DNA from 2 places in the Pseudoalteromonas sp. NFXS53 genome. Region 2 is predicted to be linked to the other one. Evidence: riboswitches for the same ligand, from Rfam matches in the RefSeq annotation. Region 2 holds a riboswitch; the other holds the start of a gene.

Region 1 (12,509 bases), on a different contig from region 2:
GTAATAAATAAATGCTTTAACATAGCGTTCTCCTAATTTCTGGGATCCATCCCAGTTGATAATGTCATTTGCTTTCTGAGACCTAACTGGCCTCAGAATGTTCCACTTCAATCCAATCTTTTTCATCAACCCAGTTCTGACTGCCATCTTTTACACTACGAATAGGCACTAGGTAGTCACAACTGATTTGCGGTTTAACCGAAGCAAAAATTGGTACAAAGCCGAAACTCAATGCGGTTTCAATAATGGCTTTTTGGTTTTGCGGGTCGATATCAGCCGCTTCATCTATATAGATAGGAATACGATACAATGTTTGTTCCTGATCTGATAATAGATAACGAATAAACAACATACCACATAACAGCTTGATTGTAATACGTGTTCCGTTAGAGCCGGCAGAATCGATTTTATCGAAATGCTCAGTCTCACCAGCGCGGTTAACCACTTCAAAACGAATATCGAATAGATCGGTAAGCGTTAAACCGGCTTTTTCGCTGGCAAGCTTAATTAAATGATCTTTTGCTGCGTTGACGGCTTTTTCGTCCGTAGGTGAGTCACTTAACAGGTCAAGATTGTCACCTTTCTCATAGCTGTCAGACGTGCTAATAATGGTATCGATAGAATCAACCAGCATCTTGCGAGGGATAACATTGATCTTAAACGCTTGTAAGTTTGAGATCCTATGTTGACTGATCCCTTTATTAAAACTGTTCATTTCGCGACGTAAACGATCTAAATCTTCACGAAGGCCTTTAATGGTTGCAGCAACTTCAGTGAGCGCAACACGTGCTTGTTTTTCAACCGCGTCACGTTCATTGTCAATATTATGATATGCGCTGATAAGTTTCTGATACTTAGTAAATTCTTCAGATTCATTATCAAACTTCGTGATTCCCGCATTGTAAATATGCAAATAGGTATTACGCACGTTCACAGCAAGGTTACGCAGCTCATGGCAATCTTTATTGAACTGGTGGATAACATCGGCCAAGTTATCGAAATCAAGATTTATCTCAACAGGGTAAGGCGCTTGTTGCTCGCTCACTATGTCTAATGTGTGATCAATACGCTCAGATTTAACCTGTTTTAATCGATCCCCTTGACGTTTAATTAAGTCTTGCTTCGATAAAATAATTGAACGTCTATCTGAAATTGAGCTGGCGTTGCGTTGTATATCTTGTAGGTAGCTGTCTACTTGCTCGCGCTCTGCGTCTAATTGTTCTTTGAGTAGAGATTGCGCTTCAACAGATTGCAACATGGTTTGGTATTGTTCGAAGCGTTTAAGCGTTGCTTCTAGCGCCATTAGCTCGTCATATAAGGCATCACGCTCTTGCTGCTTTTGTACTACGTTTGCTGCAACTTCACGCTGTTGTTTGAGCTCGACTAACGATTGCTGTAATGATTCTAACTGCGCTTTTAACTGTGCTTTGTTCTCGCCACTTTGCATTTGCACAGGGCTCAGTTTTTTAAGCTTAATGGTCGCACCAGGCAGTTTTAATTCACCGCCTTTAACGCTGTTTGATAAGTTTGCTAAGAACTCACCGAAAGCATCTTCATCATGAATGTCAACTTCACCTTGGCTTGTCGTTGCAAAGCTCAGAATATCCGGATTTAAAATACGAGAAATTTCTTCTACTTCTTTTAGAGACAGATCTTCACGCATACGAGTAAACAGGTTGAACTCAAGGTTTTTAAGTTGCAGCTTTAGGCTCTTGATCTGCTTATTGTTCTCGTTAATACGATAATCAAGGGTATGTAAGCTTTGCCCTTGGGCGCTATTTATAGAAAACGACAACTGCTCATATTCTTTTTTCAATAATTGCAGATTGGTTTTTAAAGTCGCGTGATTGGTTAATTCAAACTCAGTTTTAAGGGCCGAATAGTCAATAAACCACTGCTCAATTTGCGCTTGGCGGCGGGCAATGTCGCCAGATTGTTGTAAGTAAAGCTGTTGCTTTTGTTCGAAGTCGTGTTTTTCTTGCTCTATGTCTTCTAGTTGAACTTCAAGCTCACTCATTTGTGATTCTTGATAATCGGCAAATTCCACCAGTGCCATATCAATTTTAGGTGCGTAGGCGGCAAGTTTACCTTTTATACCGCTCTCGCTATCAAGCATTTGTTCAAGTGCCGCAATGGGCTCTTGCATCGACTCAAGAGCAGCAAGTTCACGACGAGAGTGGTTTACTTTATCAAAAGCGCGACGCCATACTTCATAAAAGTCGACTTTTGAGTTTGACATGTGGCGTTCAAATACACGCAGCATAAAGCGTTTTACGTCTTGTGCGCCTAACTTATGTAAGTTCAAAATTCGTCTGAAAATCTCTTTGTAAATAGACGCATCTTGTACGTTATTTAATGGGATCATTTTCAGGTTAATATCACCATCAAATTGTGTTGCGCCACCAATGAGAAGGGCATTTAGCTCTTGTGCTTTTAATTCGACCGCTTTTTTGCCTTTGCTCTCAAGGTGATTAAACAGCTTGGTATATTTAATGATGCTTTTATCTTGCGTGAAATCATTTAAATCTAGCTTACCTGGATAGCAGAAAAATTGGTGGGCGTAACCTGCGATTTTACCTAAACCAGCAACGCCGATGACGACATCGCCGTGGGGTAGGTTGGCTTCAAGTAAGATATAACTTTGATCGCTTGAGAAGTAGAACTTACGTGTTTCTTCTAAATCGTGACCATCCCATTCAGTTAAACGCAGGTCGTTGATCAGCGGAAATTGTAGCGCATTAATCACCGAGCTTTTACCTGTATTGTTCGGCGCACAAATAGAGGCACTCTTATTCAGCGGGATCACACATTTTGCATATCCTGCTGTATTCAACAGTGCAAGCTTACTTAATCCATATAACTTACTCATACTTCTTCCTCGAGTTCGTCAAAGTTATTATCATTTACTTCCATTAGTGCGTCTATATATCTATAAACTGGCGCGAGTAATACAAAGCCTTGCTCAACTTCTTTAGCCAGCCCTAAGCGTACCATACGTAAATAAACGTCTTTACGAAGCTCCGAGCCAGAAAAAATTTCGAGCTGGTCAAATAGGTGTTTATTCATTTGTACCAATGTTTGCATAAGCTCTAAATCGGCGATGTTATCAAATAGGGCACGAAGGGGATCTTTACCTTGGTTCGCGTAATGCTCAATAAGAATATAGATAGTTAATGCAATGGCACGCGAAATCTTACCCATGTTTGGCGTGCTCTCATCACTACCTAAATAATAAAAGCCTCGGGCATCATGAATAAGATCATGCCCAAGCGCAGAAAATAAGGCTTGGTAAGCATCAATGTTTTGGTCAAGTTGCTGCCATAAAGTGGTGTCTTGTTCACTGATGTGATACCCGCTAACCAATTTTTTATTGATGGCTTGTAATTCTGATAAATCAGTTAAATTAATGTTTGTCATTCTTTTGTTCTTGCTTGTTGGCGGCATTAAATGGATACAGTTTGAATGTCTGTCCCGAAATAGAAACTTTTGTGCGTTGTTCGTCCTGTTGTAATTCGAGATCTGTATCGTTGATTAATTTTTGGTATAAAAACAGCATTTCATCGGCTTCGAGATCTGGATATTGTTCAGATAAGAAACCTAAAATCGCCGTTCGCTTTTTGCCTGTTTTTGCGAAAGTCGTTCTTACGTTGTTGTAATCTGGAATATTTGGGCTCTGATAGGCTGGCACATCGTTTTGATCGGGAAGCTCGTATTCGTCATGCTCAAACTCTACTAAACTTGCCATATAGGCGACCATGTGGCGTTGTTGGCCTAATGAAAAACGTTGAATATCAGAAACAAACTCAGGCTGTACGGCACTTAATGTACGATCAACGCCGTTTTTACGTATAAGACCTAGTACTTTAGATGCTTGTCGTGTAATCAGGTTATTACGTCTTAGTTCTTCTCTCAACGGCATTAGCATATCAGCACTCTTACGCAGACTTTCTCGACCAACTAGATGCATATCAAGAATACGAGTACGAAGTTGTTCTAGCATGCGCTTGTCAATACTGCCACGGCCAAAGAGTTCGATATGTTCTATCTGAGCACTAATTTGCATTTCTATGCGGTTAAAGCAGCGGTGAAAGTCACCTCGAATATCGACCATTTCCAGCATGGGCTCAATATATTCGTCAAATGCCTCTATAACGGCTTTATAACGCTTTTGAAGTGAAACATGGCTAGTATCAGACTTTGCTTGCTCTACAATGTTAAAGATAGCGTTTTCATTGTGATTAAACAGCTTAACGATTTTACGAACACGTTCGTCCATGATGCGGCTAAAGCGACGTAACTCTGTAAAGTCACCATCTTCACCGGATTGTGCTAAGCGGTTACCGAGTCGTTCAAGATCTGTGACTAAAACCGTTATTTCTGCAGCAAGGCCTAAGTCCTCTTCTTGTAATAAGAAACTGATGAACTCAGCAATCGCTCTGTTGATTTCTAATTGTGACGATTTAGCCAGTGGTATGATTATTTCCTGATTTAATAATTTATTAGTTTCCTTGAATATTTTGTCACTTTTCCAATGAGGATTTTTGTTTTTTATGATGTTTTGAACGTCTTTGATGCTGAAATCAGTCATTTTGAAACGTTTAAACAAAAGCTCAATGACAGACCAGTGTTCAGTGAGCGTATTTAAAACTTTCTTCGCTGGGATCATATTTTTCCACTTTGTGTCTTTTTTGTGAAAAAAGACCGTATTTTATACTTATATTGATAGCTTACATGTACCTATAATGCTAGAATCTGCGCCGACTTACGTTACCCACCATTTTTGTTAATTTTTAAACACAGGTTGTTTACGCATTATGGTTACTACTATAATCCTAACACTGATAGCGATAGCTTTTGTGCTCATCGTTATAGAGGATATAATCCATGTAAACAAGGCCAAAACTACACTTTTTTTTGGTACTTTATGTTGGATTATCGCCTTTATCTCTCCGATACATGGTCAAAGCCCAGAAAATGTACAACATGAGCTAAACCACAACATATTAGAGATAGCAACCTTGTGGCTATTTTTAATGGCCACCATGACTTTCGTCGCTTATCTAAACTCTAAAGGCTTTATACAAAATATCGTGCACCGTGTCATGCCATCACAAATCAGCGAACGTAAACTCATGTTCCTGGTGGGCATTGCCGCTTTTGTATTTTCGTCAATTTCAGACAATATTACAGCAACGCTTATTTCATTAGCTGTTGTTATGTCGCTGAAATTAGACCCAAAGAAGCTTATTAAATATGCAACTTTAATCATATTTAGTGTCAACTCAGGGGGAGTATCATTGATCACAGGCGATGTGACAACACTTATGATTTTTCTTGCCGATAAAGTAACCATTCCTGACTTGTTATTGCTTGTTGCCCCAGCGATTGTGAGTGTAATCGTGTTGGCTACATTACTGTCATTTGGCATGAATGAAACGATTGTGTTTGAGAAAGAACAAACACGTCGGATTGAGAAAACAGATGTAACAATAGCGTGTATTTTTGCATTAACGGTTTTTTCTACTTTATTCTTGAGTGTTGAATATCAAGTGCCACCTTTATTAACCATGTTATTTGGTTTGTCACTGATGTTCTTAGTTGCTCAGTTCTTAATGCGTAAAAAAGACGTAAACCGCAAAATTATCGACTACATTCGCGAGATAGAATACGACACGTTACTTTTCTTCGTCGGTATCTTACTTGTGGTAGGCGCACTTAAAGAAGTTGGTTTCTTGGTTAAATTCACTCAGTTGTATGACTATCTAAAACCCGAGTATGCGAATTACATTGTTGGTATTATGTCTGCAGCAGTAGATAACGTGCCTTTAACTGCGGCGCTTTTAAAAGCCGATATCACTATGTCTACACAGCAGTGGCTAATGTTTACCTATGCAACGGGTGTTGGTGGTTCAATGCTAATAATCGGCTCTGCTGCGGGTATAATCGCGATGAACAAGGTTAAAGCACTGACATTTGTTAGCTACTTACGTATGTTCTTTTATCTACTCATAGCTTATTCAGTAGGTTATGTAGGTGCTTATTACGCAGGCATGATGATTTAGAAGCGTTAAGTAAAAATTACTTAAAACAGTACTTGACACCTAGACGTCTAAAAGTTACTTTTTAAAAACCCGCACAAACTTGCGTTTGCGCGGGTTTTATTTTGCCTAAGTTCAGCTTAGATTACGCAAAATAAACAGAAGAGGCGCGAAACTTAGGTAGCTGGTTTGAGGTGACGTATACCGATGACAGTCAGTGAGGGAAGTGTTCGCCGAGAAGAATACCAGTACGTCGCTGTTATTTTTCGGTTTACGAGGCTGAATCCTCGGAACTGTCACCGATTTATGGTGGAGAGCTTCTGGCAATGAGCATATCAAATCTATCCGTATATTCTTGCCGAGTTCTCCTTATTGATGTTGAACACACAGTGTTCATAAAGGAGATAAAATGACTTCCCAGTTCACAGTTGCTAAGTTTGGTGGTACAAGTGTCGCCAATTTTGAAGCAATGCATCGCTGTGCACAAATTATTCATGATGATAATCAAGTACGTATTGTAGTAGTGAGTGCCAGTGCAGGTGTTACTAATCACCTAGTGACATTAACTCAGCAAAAGGCTGATTTAGCAGAGCGTAAAACCCTTGTTAAAGCTGTACTTGATATCCAGGATGCCATTTTAGAAAAACTGACACTAGATGCAGACTTAGCAACCGGCTTTTCTCAAACAATTAGCGAGTTTGAACAACTTGCTGAACTACCAGCGTTAAGCGCACAGCAGTGTGACGAAATGCTTAGCTTCGGTGAGCGACTATCCTCTTTTCTATTTACTCAAGTATTACGTAATTTAGGTGTTACTGCTGACAGGTTTGATGTACGCCAAGTACTTAAAACAGATAACCAGTTTGGTAAAGCAACGCCTGACGTGAGTGCAACTGCAAGCGCAGCAGAGCAGCATTTATTGCCACAACTTGCAGACAAAGTGTTAGTAACACAAGGTTTTATTGGCAGTGATACGTATGGGCAAACAACCACGCTAGGCAGAGGTGGTTCAGATTACAGCGCCGCATTATTGGCGGAAGCGATAGGTGCACAAAGTGTACAGATCTGGACAGATGTTGTTGGCATATTCAGTACAGATCCACGTCTATGCAAAAAAGCGTCACCGATTGCACGATTGAGCTTTGATGAAGCGGCTGAAATGGCCACATTCGGTGCAAAGGTATTACACCCAGCAACCATCTTACCTGCAAGCCGCAGCGGTATCGCGGTCTTTGTTGGTTCTAGCCGCGAACCTCAAGCCGGTGGAACTTGGATTGAGAAAGAAACTGAATCTAAAGCTGGGATCAGAGCCGTTACACAACGTAAGAATCAGATTCTTTTAACGTTAAAGAGCCCAGAAATGTTGTTGGCGAGTGGCTTTTTAGCACGCATTTTTACCATTTTAAGTAAATATAATATCTCGGTGGATTTAGTAACCACTTCTGAGATAAGTGTTGCTATCACACTTGATAATGCATTGAGTTCATCTAGACCTGAACTTGATCAAGCGTGTTTAGAAGAGCTGAGTGAATTTTGTCATGTAACTGTTGAGACAAATCTAACCTTGGTTGCCCTGATAGGTTCTGAGATCCAGCTTCGTCAACACGAAGTGAATCTTATGAATGTACTTAAAGACTTTAACATTCGTCTAATTTGCCATGGCGCAAGTAAACACAATTTGTGTTTCTTAGTTGAACAAAGCGAATCAGATAACGTTGTTCAGTCGATACATGCGCAATTGCTAGAAGCGTGTTAAGAAGGCGTTTCATTGTTAAATTTAATCAAGCGAGCTGAGCTTTAATACTCAGCTCGCTTTTTAAATTCTGATATTTGATAGAAAGTGTCAGTACCATAACTAGAAACTCTATGTTATTAAACTCAGTTGCTTCGCAAAGGGTTTTAACTTGCGTATACTCATCCGTCTATAACAAAAACATAAAGATATCAAAATGGCTCAATTGCGTGATGGCTTTCAAAGTCGCCTAGGCTTTGTTTTGGCAGCTGCTGGTGCTGCTGTAGGGCTTGGAAATATTTGGGGTTTTCCCACCCAAGCTGCAAACCATGGTGGTGGTGCATTTTTATTAGTGTACTTTGTCGTTATATTTCTCTTGGCATTACCAGCTTTGTACACTGAGTTGTATATAGGTCACCAAGCACAATCTAATCCAGTTAAAGCACTTAAACAAGCATGGCAGGATAGCAATCCTAAAGTGGGCGCTACAGCAGGTTATGTTGGCCTATGTGGTGCCATTGTGATGTTAAGTTTTTATTCGATCGTTGCAGGTTGGATGCTGGCCTTTTCACTTGAACCACTTGCAAGGCTATTAGAACTAAATGAACTCGCAGCATTCTTGAAAGGTGACTCGACATTGCGGAATTTCATTTTCACCCCGCTTATGTTGTTGCTTACTGCCAGTATCATTTTGCAAGGTGTTAAGTCTGGTATAGAGGCATGGTCTAGAAGATTAATGCCTTTATTATTGTTATTACTTATAGGTTTAATTGGCTATATGGCAACGCTTGACGGTGCTATAGAAGGCTTTAAGGCTTATTTAGTACCAGATTTTTCAAAAGTAACCGATCCTGATTTGGTTATTGCTGCTATGGGTCAAGCTTTCTTCTCACTTTCATTAGGGGTTGGCTGCATGATGATCTATGGCTCGTATTTAAAACCAAATGAAAATTTACCTAAATTAACTGTGAGTGTTGCCTTGCTTGATACAGGTGTTGCTTTTCTTGCAGGCTTATTAATCATTCCTGCAATATTTGTTGCACAGCAAAGTGGCGTTGAGGTTTTCCAAGATGGTAAGTTGATCGGGGAAGGGCGCTTGATTTTTGCTGTTTTGCCAGAGCTATTTATGAATATGGGGCAAATAGGCCTATTTGTAGGTCTAACCTTTTTTGTACTTATGTCTATTGCTTCGTTAACTTCTACAATATCTTCTACTGAGATACCTGTTTCTTTTTTAGTAGAAAACCACGGTTTTAAACGAAAAAGTGCCACAATTTGGGTAACTCTAGTGATTATGTTGGTTTCAACGACGATTATACTTAATTTTGAATGGCTATTTGGTTTGATTATCAGTGTGTTCACACAGTATCAATTACCTTTAATGGGACTGTTTTACTTTTTGACAGTCGGCTGGATGTGGCAAAGAGGCAATAAGCTTTTAGAAGCAAGTAGCGGTTTCCATTATTACTTTGCGCAATATGTTCGTTTTGTATGCCCGGTATTAATGACTGCGGTATTTGTAAATGTAGCTTTGAAATAGGTAATACGATTAAGCAAAGCCAAGCAAGTTTGTATTAATCACAAAGCACTTAAACATAAAAATTTATAATTCAGCCCTGACATTTGTTGGGGCTTTTTTATGTTTATTAATTCATTAAAGTAACCAATTAAGAATGTTAAGCCCAAACTTGAATAACCTAAGCTGTAGATAACAAATTAAATGACAGCGGTTAATCTTAATTAAAACGGCTTGCACTTACACAAAATAGATGTGTAAATTCGCCCTGTTTTTCTAAAGATTATAGTCTGATGGTGTAGATTTTTTTCAAGCAATGTTTCATGGGTTATTTCAAACAGACTGAGGTTGAAACTTATCCAAGTTTAGATGGTTTTAAACTGCTGTGAGCAGAGCCAAATGTAATAGGCTTCTTAATAGAACTGAAATTAAAGCTGCGAACTGTAGTTTATTAATCTTCGAGGGTAATCAGAGCTTTGTTGCGTAATCTCTAAATTTTTTACTGCTCGATAGGTAGGGTATTAAAAGAAATTATAAGAGAGCATTAATGTTTATCAATAACGTAAAATGAAGCGTACTAAATGATTAAGTCAGTTTAAGGTAAATTTGGTGTAAAAAAATAGCCAGTAAAAACTGGCTATTTTCTAATAAATATTTAGTTGCAGTAGTTGTCCACAAACGTTAAGTCATTAATATGTTCAGGTGCATCCATCACATAGGTTGCAACTGCTGTTTGAGGATTTACACTGTAAATTTTTGCGTTTTCTCCTGACACTCGACCTGATACGTATAGCGTACCGTTGTCAGAAATTGCCAAGCCAGACGCCCAATTAACTCCGTGATGGCCTACTAATGTCAGTGCCATAGTGCTGTCATCAATTGTGTAAAGAGACTTACCAGTTAACACATAAAGCGTGTTGTTATCTGCCGAATAGGCAACATCACCGTGTGAGAATGTGTCACCAGAAAAACGCATTTTACCTAAAACCGTTTTCTCGCCAGTTTGTAAGTCGTAGTCGTACATGTATGTTTTGCTGGTAGCACGCAGAGATTGACCGTCAGCGGTGACTGCAGAACGATAGATAGGCCATGAAGTGGCATCTGCTTCAGCGGTTTGAGTACCTGTTTCTAAATCTAAAGACCAAAGCTTAGATGCTTTAGTTTTTGAATCTAATTGTTCCATGAAATATAGCTTGCCGTTGTGACTAGCAATGTTAGATGCGGTGTTTTGTGCGCCAGCAACAACACTGTACGTTTTAGATTCAAGATCGAATTTGTATACGTAACCTGTTTCTAGGTCGCCATAATTATTAATACCGAAAATACCTGTGTGGCATGCTTGCTTTTTAGTCACACTTACATTGTCGATGAATGCGCCAAGGCTATCGTTCTTGCCTGTACCAACAAAACGCAACTCAGATGAATCAGTGTCAGCAGTTACAGTAACGTTAAATGACTGCCAACCGCGAGTTGTAGAATTAAGGCTTAGTACAGTTTGGCCATTCCATTTAACTTCTGCTTTGTTTGTTGAGCTATTACCTTGAATACGAGGAGAGTAATAAAAAGAAACTTCGTAGCTTTGACCAGCTTCTGTAGCAATATTTTGGAAAATACTGTAGTTCGCAGTCGAGTCCAACTCAATGTACTGATTGCCGTTTTGTGCATTTATGATGCCCAGTCTAGAAGTTTGAATTTCGAAACGTGCGCCTTCACGTTCCCATCCGTTAACTGAATTCAACAATGTCCATTTAGAGTTGATCACATTTTCTTCAAACGAGCCGTTTGTAACTAAATTATCAGCCATTGCAAATTGCGTTGCAAAAAGCGTTGACATTGCTAATAAAGATAACTTCATTTAGTAGTTCTCCAAGTTTAAAAACTGCTTACAACAAACTTTGAAAGCGAAATTAATCCTATTGTCGTATTTTGTATTGGTTTCGTCAACAATTAATAAACAATTAAATCAATAATTAGTTTTTTGCAGTAATTTAATATTCCAAAAATATAGACCTGCAAAGAAAATGCCAGTTAGGAGGTTTTTGATTTTAATTTATAAAAAGAGGTTTTTGAAAGTCGTTTTGGCACAAAGAGTCTACTTTATGCCAAAACGATTAAATTTACATTGATTCCAACGCGCGTTCTAATGCATCACTTCTAGAATTACAAAATGCATTTTCACCTAACTTTTCGTTTATTTGAAAACGATGGAGTTGATCGGATGTTTCTGAGTTTGGAGAGTAGATGAAAACTTTGCAGTCTGCATCTAACGCATCAGTAATCGCATTTTCAAGCGCTAGGCTCACAGTGACATCAAGCATTGGCACATCACTTAAGTCTAAAACCATGGCTTTATATTTACTTATATCGCGATGTTGACGTGCAATGGCTTTAGAGACACTGAATATCATAGGGCCTGATAGGTAAAAGTAGAGCAGTTGACCGTTCGCTTGTTCAAATAATGCCTGTTCTGATTTATTCATCGGAACATCGTCATCAGAGTCACTGATGGCTTTAACTTGTTCTGATTGCACACGGCTAAGTCGTTCTATCACCATAATATTTGAAATAAAGACACCTAAGCCTACAGCGGCAATGAGGTCTACAAATACAGTGAGTAACATTACACCATACATAATTGCCATTTGAGAGATACTCAATTTATGTGCTCTTTGAATAAAGCTCCAATCAAGAATATTTATACCAACATATACGGCAATACCCGCTAAAACAGCCAAGGGAATTGGTTCGGTTAAGCTTCCAGCTACAAATACAACGGCCATTAAAATCAATGCTCGGAAAATACCAGCCAGTGGAGAACGCGCACCGACTTGAATATTTACCACTGTGCCCATGGTCGCACCTGCACCAGGTAATGCACCGAATAAGCCAGAGATAATATTTGCAACACCTTGACCTCTTAACTCTTTATCAGAATCGTGCTCAGTTCGAGTTAAGCTGTCGCCTATAACAGCAGTTAATAAGGTATCAATACAACCTAAAGTACCCAGCACTAAGGCGTCGATTACCATTGATTGAAATTGATCAGCAGTAAAAGTAGGGATAACTATAGAAGGTAGGCCACTTGGTATCTCACCGATCCTACGAATGCTGTCAGTATCAAAAATGATCACTGAAACTAAGGTCACAGCAACGAGTGCGACTAATTGAGCAGGCACATATTGGCGATATTTTTTAGGGAAATAAAACAATATTGCTAATGTTG
Region 2 (12,509 bases):
AGAGCGCGGAATTTACTTTTGATCTCATCTTCTGGCGCGTCTAAATGTTCGTGAACAAATGACTCGATCAGTTTGCTGTGATCGTGATACATGCGGTTCCAGTTAGTGCCGGTGATCGGATCAAAACGACCTAAAGTAAACTCCCCCGACTTTTGATTACAGCCGATCGGGTTCGCATAAGGCACTAAGGTGATGTCTGAAGCCAGTGTTTGTGTTTTTAGCTGCTCAAGTAATTGGTAAATAACCGCATTACCTTGCACTTCTGCGCCATGCATATTGGCTTGAATATACACTTTAGGGCCGCTGCCATTGCCTTGTAAACGATACACAGGAATGGTTAAAGGTAAGCCATTGGCGATTTCGCCAACTTGAATATGTTCTTGAGTAATTGTATTCATGGGAACACCTACACTAAATAACTTGCGGCGTTTTGGCTTTCACGCACGCAGACAACTTGGCCTTGCTCAATCACGTATTCAGCAGGCAATTCATGACATAAAAAGAACGGCATACTTTCGGTATACCCATAGGCACCACATTGACTGAATACCACCCAGTCGTGCTCGTTAATATCGTCAGGTAGTGAGTGCTTACCTAAACTATCGAGTGCGGTACATAGTGGGCCATGTACTAGGAAATCTTGTGACGGTGCACTAGATTGGCGTAACAATTCACCCGGAAATGCTTGGTTTGTCACAGCAGGGCGTAACACATGATTAATACCGCCCGCGACAATCAGTTGGTGCTCACCATAATTCAGCTTTTGCTCAACAACAGGGTTTATATAATGGCCGATTTCACCTACCGCATAACGGCCAAGCTCCATCCACAGTTCTTCAACCCCAGCCGCGGCTTTAATGGTTGCCAGTGCATCGACTAACTTTGGCCAAGCGAGGCGATCAGTATCGGTTGTGTAAGGAATACCTAAACCGCCGCCTAAATCTAAAATTTGGCATGTAAAGCCAAGTTGCTCTGCTAAATCGGTCAGTGGCGCGACCATTTGCGACCACAGCTCAGCCAACTTTTCGGTGCTGAGCATATTGCCCCATTGGAAAATATGCAGGCCAACGAAATTAAGCGCAGGGTAGTCTTGAATAGTCAGCTGTTGCCACTCTTCAAGCCCTAAACCAAATGGCGTTAAGCTGTCACCACCAAGTGGGTTCTTTTCGCCATCGGGCCAGCGCAATTGTACACGCAGTAGAATGCGCAACTGCACCTGATGTTCTGTCGCAGCTTGGTTTAACCAAGCCACTTGATTTAAGCTTTCTGCCACAAAAGTGCGTACACCTTGTGACAAAAAGTGTTGGATCTGCTTTTTAGATTTAGCAGGTCCGGTGTTGAGCACACGGTTAGCAGCCACGCCTTGACGCAATACTTGGTCAAGTTCGCCACTGCTAGCTACGTCAAAATCAAAGCCCGCTTTATCTAAAGTTTGGATCACCTTAGAAAGTGGGTTGGCTTTAACTGCATACCATAACTTCACCACAGATTGCTCTGTCAGTGGTTTCAAATGCGCGTATAACGCATCTAGGTCATAGACAAAAAACGGTGTGTCGTTCTGCTCACTGAGTGCAGTGATATGCTGACGTAGCGGTGTGCTCAAAAAGCTCATTAGCGTAGTACCTCTTCAAGGATTAAAGACGCATCGCTTTGCTCATCGCGGTATTTAACAATTAAAGCACATGACATACTTAGGCCTTGCTCGCGGCCCCATGCACTTGAAGATGGACGAGAACCAGGAATAACAATCGCATTCTCAGGAATTGGCTCACCTTTTTCTAATACGCGCTCGTTTACACAGTCATAAACAGGAATGGTTGCAGATAAACGGACACCTGGTGCAAGTACAGCCCCTTTCTTAACAACTACACCTTCAACGATCACACAACCTGCGCCGATGAATGCATCGTCTTCGATAACCACTGGGCTTGCGCCAACAGGCTCTAATACACCGCCTAGTTGCACAGCTGCACTTAGGTGCACGTTTTTACCTACTTGTGCACATGAGCCAACTAGCGCATGGCTGTCTACCATAGTACCTTCATCGATGAATGCACCGATGTTTACGTACGCTGGTGGCATAATGATTGTGCCAGACGCCACATAGGCACCGCGACGTACACTTGAGCCACCTGGTACCATACGTACGTTTTGTTCTGCATTAAAACCTTGTGGTGCTAAGTTGTCTTTATCAACAAAACCACCTGGGAACTCAACGTTTGTGCCGTTTCTGAATGCTTCTAAAATGCCTTGCTTTACTTCTACGTTGGCGTGCCAGTTGCCTTGCTCGTCTTGAGTTGCCGCGCGTACGCTACCGTTTTCTAAATTGTTTAATAGTTCTAACCAGCTCATGTTTTACTGCCTTAATTCCAAGATAAAATTGTGTCGTTTGCACGCTCAATCGCTGCATTACATTGCAGTTCTAGGTGCGTAAGAGGAGGACGAAGGTTTGGTGTTGCCAGAGTTCCCTGTTGGTGCATGAGCACTTTCACAGGAATTGGGTTGGCGACACTAAACAAGCTATTTACGGCTTGCGTCCAAGTGGTGAATAAGTTCGGATAAGTACCCGCCAAAGATCGACGTACAAACTCAGCGGTTTGCTCTGGCCACGCATTGGCTGCAACAGAGACAAGGCCTTTTGCACCTGCCTGTGCAAAGTAAGGGATCAGGCCATCGTCGCCACTATAAATGGCCATTTCAGGGGCGGCTTCACGGAATTGCTCAAATTTACTGATGTCACCACTGGCTTCTTTTAATGCCCATAAGTTGTCGTGGTGTGCGAGGTTTTTTAGTACTTGTGGTGACACTTCGACGGCACTGCGACCCGGTACGTTGTAAAGCATACAAGGTAAGTCTGTGGCGCTAAGTAATGCATCAAACCACTTAGTCTGACCAATGACACCCGGTTTGGCGTAAAGCGGTGAACCTAGTAGATAAGCGTGAATAGGGTGCTGATTGCAAAACTCAACCCAAGCTAATTGTTCTTGCAAATTGATACCACCTACCGCAACCATAAGGGGTACGTTAGGGGCCAAGTTACAAACAAATTCAACAATCGCTTGTTGTTCAGATAGGGTAAGCGCTAAGCCTTCCCCTGTGCTACCAAGCAACAAAATGCCATTGCCAGCTTGTTCTTGCTGGCGAACGAGTGCTGTGAGTGTGTCAAAGTCAACTTGGTCTTGCGCGTCAAAAGGCGTCACCAAAGCTGTCCATAAAGGATAGTTGGATAAATCGTATTGTGATTTCATCTCTACCGAACTTATAGCATGTTCGGAGTAAGGAGGGTGTCCATACTTCGAACAATTAAAATTCGAAGAGCAATGGACTTAAAAAAGATAAGGCAAACTGGCCTTATTTATTCTAAGACCAGAAGCTCTCCACCAAAATTCTTGCGTCTTGCGCAATTGGTGACAGTCGCTGGGATTCAGCCCAGTCGCCCGAAGTAAGCGTCTAGCAAATACGCTTGCTTCTCGGCGTTAATTCCCCTCGCTACGGTATCAATGGAGTTTGCTCTCCTCAACCGCGCTACCTGAATAACGCACCTCTTCCAGCCCTGGCAGCCGAGACAATGCTCCACTGCGCTTAAATAGGGTGAGGCGGCATTGAAACATTTTAGCCGTCTAGGTGTCAAGCAAAGGGGATTAAAAAATCATCTGTTTAAAACTAGAGGTTATAAACATGGGTATAAAAGAGATCAAAAAGCCCGGTGCAAGACCGGGCAAAGGGAGTTTGTTAATTTAAGAGTCGTGGCTTAGTGGCGCACTTTGATATTGCCTACACCCACTTCAACTTCTAAGTTATATTGGCCAGAGCCGAAGTATTCTGTTTGTGAGCTGACCATTTTCTTATGAGACTGAGCTTTGCCCGCAAAACCAGATAGACTCGTTTTACCAACACCAGACTCAAGGTTAACTTGTTTGAAGTCATCAATGGCTGTGTCGATCCGCACTTTGCCCACGCCAACTTCAACATCCGCAGTATTTTCAAGTGCTTGTATTTCAATTTTACCGACGCCGACTTCAACATCTAGACGCATACTTTTAGGTACTTTGACCTCCCAAGTTTGCTCTAAATTATCATCATCAATAGACAGTGATAACTCTTGGCGTTGACGCGAAGATTTTAGTTGTACTGTGCTTAAATCGACTTTATCAGTAAACCAGCCATCATTATCTTTTGGCTCTAAACGAATGGTGACTTGGATTTGATCGCCATCGTAGCTCGTCATTTCTAGGCTGCCGACTGGAAAATCAATTTCTAATTCTGTGCTGCTCTCAAGATTAAATGATTGCTCAATGGTTTTAGTGTCTTCGGCCCAAACTGGCGCAGAAATAACAGCGGAAGTTAAAGCAGCTAGTAATAATTTTTTCATCGTCGTCACCCTGATTGATGTTGTTTAATAAGTTAGACGACAGGTGGGTTGAAAAAGGTTTAAAAGAATTTAAACAAATTTTAAGGCAACAGCGAAAAGAAATGCGATTGCCTTAGCGGTAGCTTTTTAACTGGCTGATTTATAAGCGAGTTACATTAAAACCTTGCGCTTTTAACTGAGTGATTAAGCCATGCTTTTCAGGCAAGTGAAGGGCGCCCACAGCAATAAATAATGACTCTTTTGTCAATCTTGGTGTTAATTGTTCAACCCAATTATTATTACGCTGAGTCAGCATTACTTCCTCACTGAACTTACCATAGTCAGAGTCATCAAAGCTAAGTTGGTAGTACTTGTTTAAGGTGTCCATATCGCCTTTTTTCCAGGCATTAACCAAATCTAGAAAGTACTGCTCAACGTCTTTTAATTGCGCAAGCGTAGTGCTTATCATTAAGTCGCTCTTTACACCTAGCGAACTCAGCATTTCTAGTTGTTGCTCTAAAGTTTCTAACTCGCCGATAGGCTTATTATGCTTTTTAGCATGGGCAATGACCTGTTTGTCGATCCCATAGTCTTCTAGGTAGCCCAAATTTTGATACTCAATCTGCATCATAGTGATCATCACAGCCCACGGCGCTAGATTTTCAAAAAGCGCAATATTGATCTGTTTTGCTGCAAAGTATTGCTTTAATGCTTCGAAATGCTCGGCGCTTATTTCATCCTTTAGTGTTCTACCTTGCGGTAAAGTCATAAAAGGAATGGAGCGTTTTTGTATTTCAAATGCATTGAGTGCCTCAATGTTAACTTCAACGATAACTTCATCAGTTTGCTCAATCGCTTGTGTGATTTTCTTTGGTAAACCATCCATGCTTTTGTCACCAACATGAACCGTGCCAAATAAATAAGATGTGACCCCTGCTTTTTCGACCTTGAAGAGGGCCGGAGAAAGTGCGAAGGAGTGACTAGAAAAGCCAATTAAAAAAGCTAAAAGCAGCGTAAGAAAAACGCGGTTTACAGTGCTGAACATAGTATTCCCTTGTAAAAAAATTTCCCCAACATAATAACAAGTTTGTATAAAAAAGGGAGATTTGGTGATTTTTTGAATAAACAAAAAATGTGTTGTTAAATTTTGTATGTATTGAATAAGGCAGAGTTATTTTAAATTGATTGGATATTTATTTCTTATTTTGGGTTTTATTAAATTTTAAATGCGCTTAGTGATGCTTTGAATCTGTAAATAACATAGGGTTTGCTGTTGACTTAATAGGCTACTCGCGGTACTAATAGAAAAAGAACGCAACGCGATGAATATTGTATACAGTTGCGGTAATAAATTCAGGTGATTTTTAAATGCTCAAAACAGCACATTCTCTACTAGTCGTGATTATCAACGTGGTGATTATTATTACCGCGGGGGCTGGTTAGTGCTGAAAGAAAAGTATTAAGCAAAAAGCCCCCCGCACTGAAAAGTTCGGGGGGCTTTTTCGTTTTAGGGTCGAATTTAAGTTAAACAGCAGTCAGATTGGGAATGAGGAACGAAGATGACAGGCGCAGAGTTACTAATAGATTTACTAGCCAAACATGGCGTTAAAGAGGTATTTGGTTACCCAGGTGGGGCAATCATGCCAATCTACGATGCGTTGTATGGCGCGCCTGTCAAACATTACTTGACTCGTCATGAGCAAGGCGCGGGTTTTGCGGCAGTAGGGTATGCCCGCAGTACTGGTAAGTTAGGCGTGTGTTTTGCTACATCGGGCCCAGGCGCAACTAACTTAATTACCTCACTTGCTGATGCCATGATGGACTCAGTGCCTGTTTTGGCCATCACAGGGCAAGTTCCTACGGCGGCTATCGGCTCTGACGCATTCCAAGAAGTTGACGTGTTAGGTATGTCGCTTTCATGCACTAAGCACAGTTACATGGTTGAGCGCGCGGAAGACTTAGCTGAAGTATTACAAGAAGCCATGCACTTAGCGTTATCAGGTCGTCCGGGTCCTGTGTTGGTTGATATCCCAAAAGACATTCAACTCGCACAGGTACCGTTTCATCCTTGGCTTGCGCTTGAAGAAGAAGCGCCTGAGCTCGACATGAACGAAGTTGTCAAAGCTGAACAACTGCTAGCACAAGCGAAAAAGCCGGTGGCTTATGTGGGTGGCGGTGTGCACAACGCCAATGCCCAAGCTGAGCTGATGCAATTTTTAAATAAAACGCAAATGCCAGCTGTTTCAACACTAAAAGCGCTGGGCAGTGTTTTACCTGCCTATGAATATGACCTAGGCATGTTAGGCATGCATGGTGGTCAAGCTGCCAACATAGCAGTACAAGAATGTGATGTTTTAGTCTGTATCGGCGCACGTTTTGACGACCGCGTAACAGGTAACTTGGCTAAGTTTGCCTCGAAGGCGAAAGTAATTCATCTTGATATTGACCCCGCAGAAGTTGGTAAACGAAAACCTGCAGCAGCGTCGATGATTGGCGACTTAAAAGCTACCATTCCTCATCTAGCGTGCTTTGTGACAGATGCACAGTGGTTAGCACACACTTCGTCAATGAAAAAAGAACATGCTTGGCGTTATGACTACCCGGGCGAAAAAGTCTTTGCGCCTTATCTATTAAATGAACTTAGCAAGCGTATGCCAAATACTGGCGTGGTGTGTTGTGATGTGGGCCAGCACCAAATGTGGGTGGCGCAGCATATGAAATTCACCAGCCCACACAACCATTTAAGCAGTGGCGGTGCAGGTACTATGGGCTTTGGTTTACCCGCGGCAATCGGTGCACAAATCGCACGTCCTGATGACATGGTGATCACCGTCTCTGGTGATGGGTCGATCATGATGAACATCCAAGAGTTGGCCACCATTCGCAGAAATAATCTTCCTGTAAAGATCTTAATATTAGATAACCAAAGACTGGGTATGGTAAGGCAGTGGCAACAGCTGTTTTTTGAAGGGCGTTACAGTGAAACGAACTTATCGGATAACCCTGACTTTGTGCAGCTTGCTGCCGTTTTTGGTATTCCGGGACAAACCATTACCCATGCAAGCGAAGTAGATGCGGCGGTGGATGCGCTAGTGGCATCTGAAGGGCCATATATCTTACACGCTTGTATTGATGATAAAGAAAACGTATGGCCACTGGTTCCGCCAGGTGCCGCAAATGATGAAATGATGACGGAGAATGCATAATGAAACACCAACTAAATATTGCTGTAAAACAACAAAGTGTCGCAATTGAACGTTTCTTACGTGTGGTCCGTCACCGTGGATTCCAGTTATTAGACCTAGCCTTGGAAGGACAAGATGAATTGTTTCAAGTCAAAATGACCGTGGACAGTGACAAACCCATCTATCTATTAACCTCGCAACTGAGTAAGCTGGTTGAGGTAAAACAGGTTGAGTTGCAACCAATGCAGCAACAGGCTATTGGATAATCGTTCTATATTAAGAGCGAAAGAAAAGAATAATTAATACAAGGTAATAAACATGAGTAATAAATCTGACCTGATCTGGTTCAATGGTGAAATGGTACCGTCTGAGCAAGCGACGACACACGTATTAAGCCATGCGCTTCACTATGGTAGTTCAGTGTTTGAAGGTGTGCGTGCCTATGACACACCAAAAGGTCCGGCGATTTTCCGTTTACAAGATCACACTAAACGCTTATTCGACTCTGCAAAAATCTATCGTATGCAGATCCCTTACACGGCCGAAGAAATCAATGAAGCGTGTAAAGCGGCGGTACGTGAGAATGGTTTAAAGAATGCCTACTTACGTCCATTCGCATTCTTAGGCAATGTGGGTTTGGGTGTAAACCCTAAATCACACAAAGCCGATGTTGCCGTTGCCGCGATGGAGTGGGGCACTTACCTAGGTGATGGCGCATTAGAGGCAGGTGTTGATGCCTGTATTTCTTCTTGGAATCGTTTAGCACCAAACACCATGCCGACAGCGGCTAAAGCTGGTGGTAACTATTTATCTTCACAACTTATCTCAGGTGAAGCAAAGCGTAATGGTTATGTTGAAGGTATTGCGTTAGATGTGAACGGTTACCTAAGTGAAGGCGCAGGTGAAAACTTATTCATCATCAAAAATGGCGTGTTATTCACACCCCCTACCACAGCGGCAATCTTACCAGGTTTGACGCGTGACACTATGATGCACCTTGCTCGCAAAGCTGGTTTAGAAGTGCGCGAAGAACCAATTGCACGTGAAGCGCTTTATCTTGCGGATGAATTCTTCATGACAGGAACAGCGGCAGAAGTAACACCGGTTCGCAGCGTAGACCAAATTGAAATTGGCACAGGTAAGCGTGGCGAGATCACCGAGCTATTACAAACCGCTTACTTTGACTTAGTAAAAGGTCAAAGTGAAGACGAAAACGGTTGGTTAACTTATATCGACTAAGACGCTTTTGGCGTTTAAGGTCTGGCTGCGACCTTAATTGCAGCCAACGAATTGAATATTGGGAATGAGGAAAGTCGGCAAGCAACCAGAAACTGCCGCATATTATTGAGGGCTAAACCATGGCTAAACTACGTAGTAAGACCACCACTGAAGGTAGACAACGCGCAGGTGCTCGCGCACTTTGGCGTGCAACAGGGATGACAGACAGTGATTTCGAAAAACCGATCATTGCTGTTGTGAACTCTTATACGCAGTTTGTACCGGGTCATGTGCACCTCAATCAGCTCAGTGATTTAATGGCGGATGCCATTCGTGAAGCGGGCGGTGTGCCTAGAGAATTCAATACCATTGCGATCGACGATGGTATCGCCATGGGTCATGGTGGCATGTTGTACTCACTGCCTTCGCGTGACCTAATTGCTGACTCAGTTGAGTATATGGTGAATGCCCATTGTGCTGATGCCATGGTGTGTATTTCTAACTGTGACAAGATCACCCCGGGGATGTTACTGGCGGCACTGCGTTTAAACATTCCGGTGATCTTTGTTTCTGGCGGCCCAATGGAAGCGGGTAAAACCCGTTTAGCCGACATTGATATCAAACTTGACTTAGTAGACGCCATGGTAAAAGGCGCAGATCCATCGGTCAGCGATGAAGACTCAGAAAAAGTCGAGCGTTCGGCTTGTCCTACATGTGGTTCGTGTTCAGGCATGTTCACTGCGAATTCGATGAACTGTTTAATGGAAGCGCTAGGGTTAGCGTTGCCGGGCAATGGCACGACCTTGGCAACCCATAAAGACCGTCATCAACTTTATATGGGCGCTGCTAAACGCATTGTTGCCTTATGTGACGAGTACTATCGCAACGACAACGATGCGGTATTACCACGTAACATTGCTAATCAAGCGGCGTTTACCAATGCCATGACTTTAGATATTGCTATGGGCGGCTCTTCGAACACGGTATTACACCTAATAGCAGCGGCGCGCGAAGGTGAAGTTGATTTTGATATGAGTGATATCGACCGCCTATCACGTACTACGCCTTTCTTATGTAAAGTTGCGCCTGCGACTCAGCAATATCATATTGAAGATGTGCACCGTGCTGGTGGCATCATGGGTATTCTGAATGAGCTTGCCAAAGCTGAAAAGTTAGACTTGTCAGTAGGCCATGTAGCAGGTGGCTCATTGGGCGATGTGTTACAGCGTTGGGATGCAACTGACAGCAATAATGAGCGTGCGCAAACTTTCTACCGTGCAGGTCCTGCGGGTATTCGTACTACTCAGGCAATGAGCCAAGAGTATCGTTGGGACACCCTTGATATTGACCGCGAAAATGGCTGTGTACGCAGTGTTGAGCATGCCTTCCGTCAAGATGGCGGGTTAGCGGTACTTTCAGGTAACCTGACCCCAGATGGTTGTATTGTAAAAAGTGCCGGTGTAGTTGACGAAATGCTTGATTTCACAGGTCCTGCCGTAGTGTTTGAGTCACAAGACGACGCAGTTGATGGCATCTTAAATGGTAAAGTGAAAAAAGGTGATGTGGTTATCATCCGTTACGAAGGGCCAAAAGGTGGTCCGGGTATGCAAGAGATGCTTTATCCGACCAGTTATTTGAAGTCGATGGGCCTAGATAAAGATTGTGCACTGTTAACGGATGGCCGTTTCTCGGGTGGTACTTCTGGTTTATCTATCGGTCACGCTTCGCCAGAAGCGGCCAGTGGTGGTGCGCTCGCGCTAGTTGAGAATGGTGACCGCATTCACATCGATATTCCGAATCGCGGCATTCATCTATTACTTGATGATGCCGAAATGGCTGCGCGTCGTGAAAAGCAAGATGCCCGTGGCAAAGACGCTTATAAACCATTAGATAGACAGCGTGTGGTATCGCCAGCATTAAAAGCCTATGCTTTACTAGCAACCAGCGCCGATAAAGGTGCGGTGCGTGATTTAGCGAAACTCGAGGAGTTAAGTTAGTCATGGTGGCACAAGAGCTCGATTACTTTCGGGCCATCATCCAAGCGGATATGGCTCCGCTTGCGAAAGTCACAGAGGTCAGCGAGCTGACCTCGCTTAGCAAGCAACTTAACCAGCAGGTGTTTTTAAAACGCGAAGATCAACAACCTGTTTATTCATTTAAATTACGTGGTGCTTACAATAAGCTTCGCCAATTGCCTAAGGGCAGTAAAGTGATCACCGCATCTGCGGGAAACCACGCCCAAGGTGTGGCATTGAGCGCGGCGCATTTAGGTCATCAAGCGACTATAGTGATGCCCGTCACAACGCCTGACATCAAGGTAAACTCAGTACGTAACCTTGGTGGCGAAGTAGTATTACATGGTCATAATTTTGATGCCGCACAAGCCCATGCTTATGCACTGACTGAACAGCAAAACGCGGTATTTGTGCCGCCGTTTGACGACCCAGATGTGATCATCGGACAAGGCACAGTTGCTCGTGAATTAATGCAACAATTACACAACCTCGATGCGGTATTTATACCTGTTGGCGGCGGTGGTTTGCTTGCGGGAATGGCGGTGTATATCAAGTCATTACGACCAGACATTAAAGTCATCGGCGTTGAGTCAGCAGAAAGCGCTTGTTTAGATGCGGCGCTGAAAGCCGGTGAGCCAGTTGAACTTGAGCAAGTTGGCAGCTTTGCAGACGGTGTTGCGGTAAAGATCATAGGCAAAGAAACCTTTCGTTTAGCGCAAAAGTTCTGTGATGAAGTCGTGACGGTGAGCTCAGACGAAATCTGTGCTGCAGTGCAAGATATCTTTGTTGCCACACGCGCTATCGCCGAGCCGTCAGGTGCATTGGCCACGGCGGGCTTAACTAAGTGGAGCAAACAATGTGGTCAGACTGGGCTTAAACTCGCCGCAGTTTTGTCTGGTGCTAACTTAAACTTCGATCGCTTACGCTATATTGCTGAGCGCACCGCGTTGGGTGCAAAAAGTGAGGCACTTTTTGGTGTCACGATTAAAGAAGAAAAAGGCAGCTTCAAGCGTTTTTGTCATGCTTTAGGTGGCAGAGCCATCACTGAGTTTAATTACCGTTATGCTGGTGAAGGTGATGCACAAATTTTCGTTGGCGTTGGCTTGCGTGGTGGGCAGCCCGAATTAGATGAGGTGAAGTCAGTATTGCAAACTAATGGGTATGGCTTTGAAGACCTTTCTGATAACGAACTAGCAAAATTGCATATTCGTTATATGGTGGGTGGTAAACCGCCAGTGCCATTGAATGAGCACCTTTTCCGTTTTGAGTTCCCTGAATATCCTGGGGCGTTGGCACGTTTCCTAGAAACGCTGGGCAGTGAGTGGAATATCACTTTATTCCATTATCGCAACCACGGTGCGGCTGAGGGCAATGTGCTTGCGGCGTTTGATATTGCGCCAGAGCAACTGAGTCTATTTAATCTGCATCTTGCTAAGTTAGGATATAAGTACTGGGACGAGACCGACAATCCGTGTTTTGCTCAGTATTTACAGAACCAAGAGCTTGAACAACAACAAGCAAGTTAAGCGCTTAGTGCTTGCAAATCACCCTTGTTTTTCTATAGTTTAGTCACGCCTAATTAATTAGAAGAACAAGGGACTTTCATGCTCAAACGGTTTAGCTTGATAAGCTTACTGTTATTTTTTCTTTCTCCAGTCTTTGCATTAGAGTCTGTGGTGCTGCAATTAAAGTGGACCCATCAGTTTCAGTTTGCAGGCTACTATATGGCGGTGGAAAAAG

The links. A riboswitch is a leader RNA that binds a small molecule or an ion and turns the genes downstream of it on or off. The one in region 2 is predicted to bind lysine.
Region 1: it holds a riboswitch for lysine, as region 2 does, so the genes downstream of both, lysC (lysine-sensitive aspartokinase 3) here and dapA (4-hydroxy-tetrahydrodipicolinate synthase) in region 2, are expected to answer to the same signal.

Annotation. Positions count from the first base shown of each region.
Region 1 is NZ_JBWVBR010000009.1:58,202-70,710, forward strand. Features, by position in the region: gene AC1HJP_RS11275 (DUF4136 domain-containing protein) at 1-23, opposite strand, end outside; gene AC1HJP_RS11280 (ATPase) at 83-2,869, opposite strand; gene AC1HJP_RS11285 (condensin complex protein MksE) at 2,866-3,417, opposite strand; gene AC1HJP_RS11290 (hypothetical protein) at 3,404-4,666, opposite strand; gene nhaD (sodium:proton antiporter NhaD) at 4,815-6,062, shown strand; lysine riboswitch at 6,193-6,366, shown strand; gene lysC (lysine-sensitive aspartokinase 3) at 6,448-7,794, shown strand; gene AC1HJP_RS11305 (sodium-dependent transporter) at 7,988-9,310, shown strand; gene AC1HJP_RS11310 (DUF642 domain-containing protein) at 9,942-11,141, opposite strand; gene AC1HJP_RS11315 (SulP family inorganic anion transporter) at 11,404-12,509, opposite strand, start outside.
Region 2 is NZ_JBWVBR010000017.1:57,507-70,015, forward strand. Features, by position in the region: gene AC1HJP_RS16655 (succinylglutamate desuccinylase/aspartoacylase family protein) at 1-398, opposite strand, end outside; gene AC1HJP_RS16660 (PLP-dependent decarboxylase) at 407-1,612, opposite strand; gene AC1HJP_RS16665 (2,3,4,5-tetrahydropyridine-2,6-dicarboxylate N-succinyltransferase) at 1,612-2,352, opposite strand; gene dapA (4-hydroxy-tetrahydrodipicolinate synthase) at 2,364-3,248, opposite strand; lysine riboswitch at 3,363-3,555, opposite strand; gene AC1HJP_RS16675 (hypothetical protein) at 3,752-4,372, opposite strand; gene AC1HJP_RS16680 (TraB/GumN family protein) at 4,512-5,396, opposite strand; gene ilvG (acetolactate synthase 2 catalytic subunit) at 5,911-7,557, shown strand; gene ilvM (acetolactate synthase 2 small subunit) at 7,557-7,802, shown strand; gene AC1HJP_RS16695 (branched-chain amino acid transaminase) at 7,855-8,775, shown strand; gene ilvD (dihydroxy-acid dehydratase) at 8,895-10,751, shown strand; gene ilvA (threonine ammonia-lyase, biosynthetic) at 10,754-12,295, shown strand; gene AC1HJP_RS16710 (ABC transporter substrate-binding protein) at 12,374-12,509, shown strand, end outside.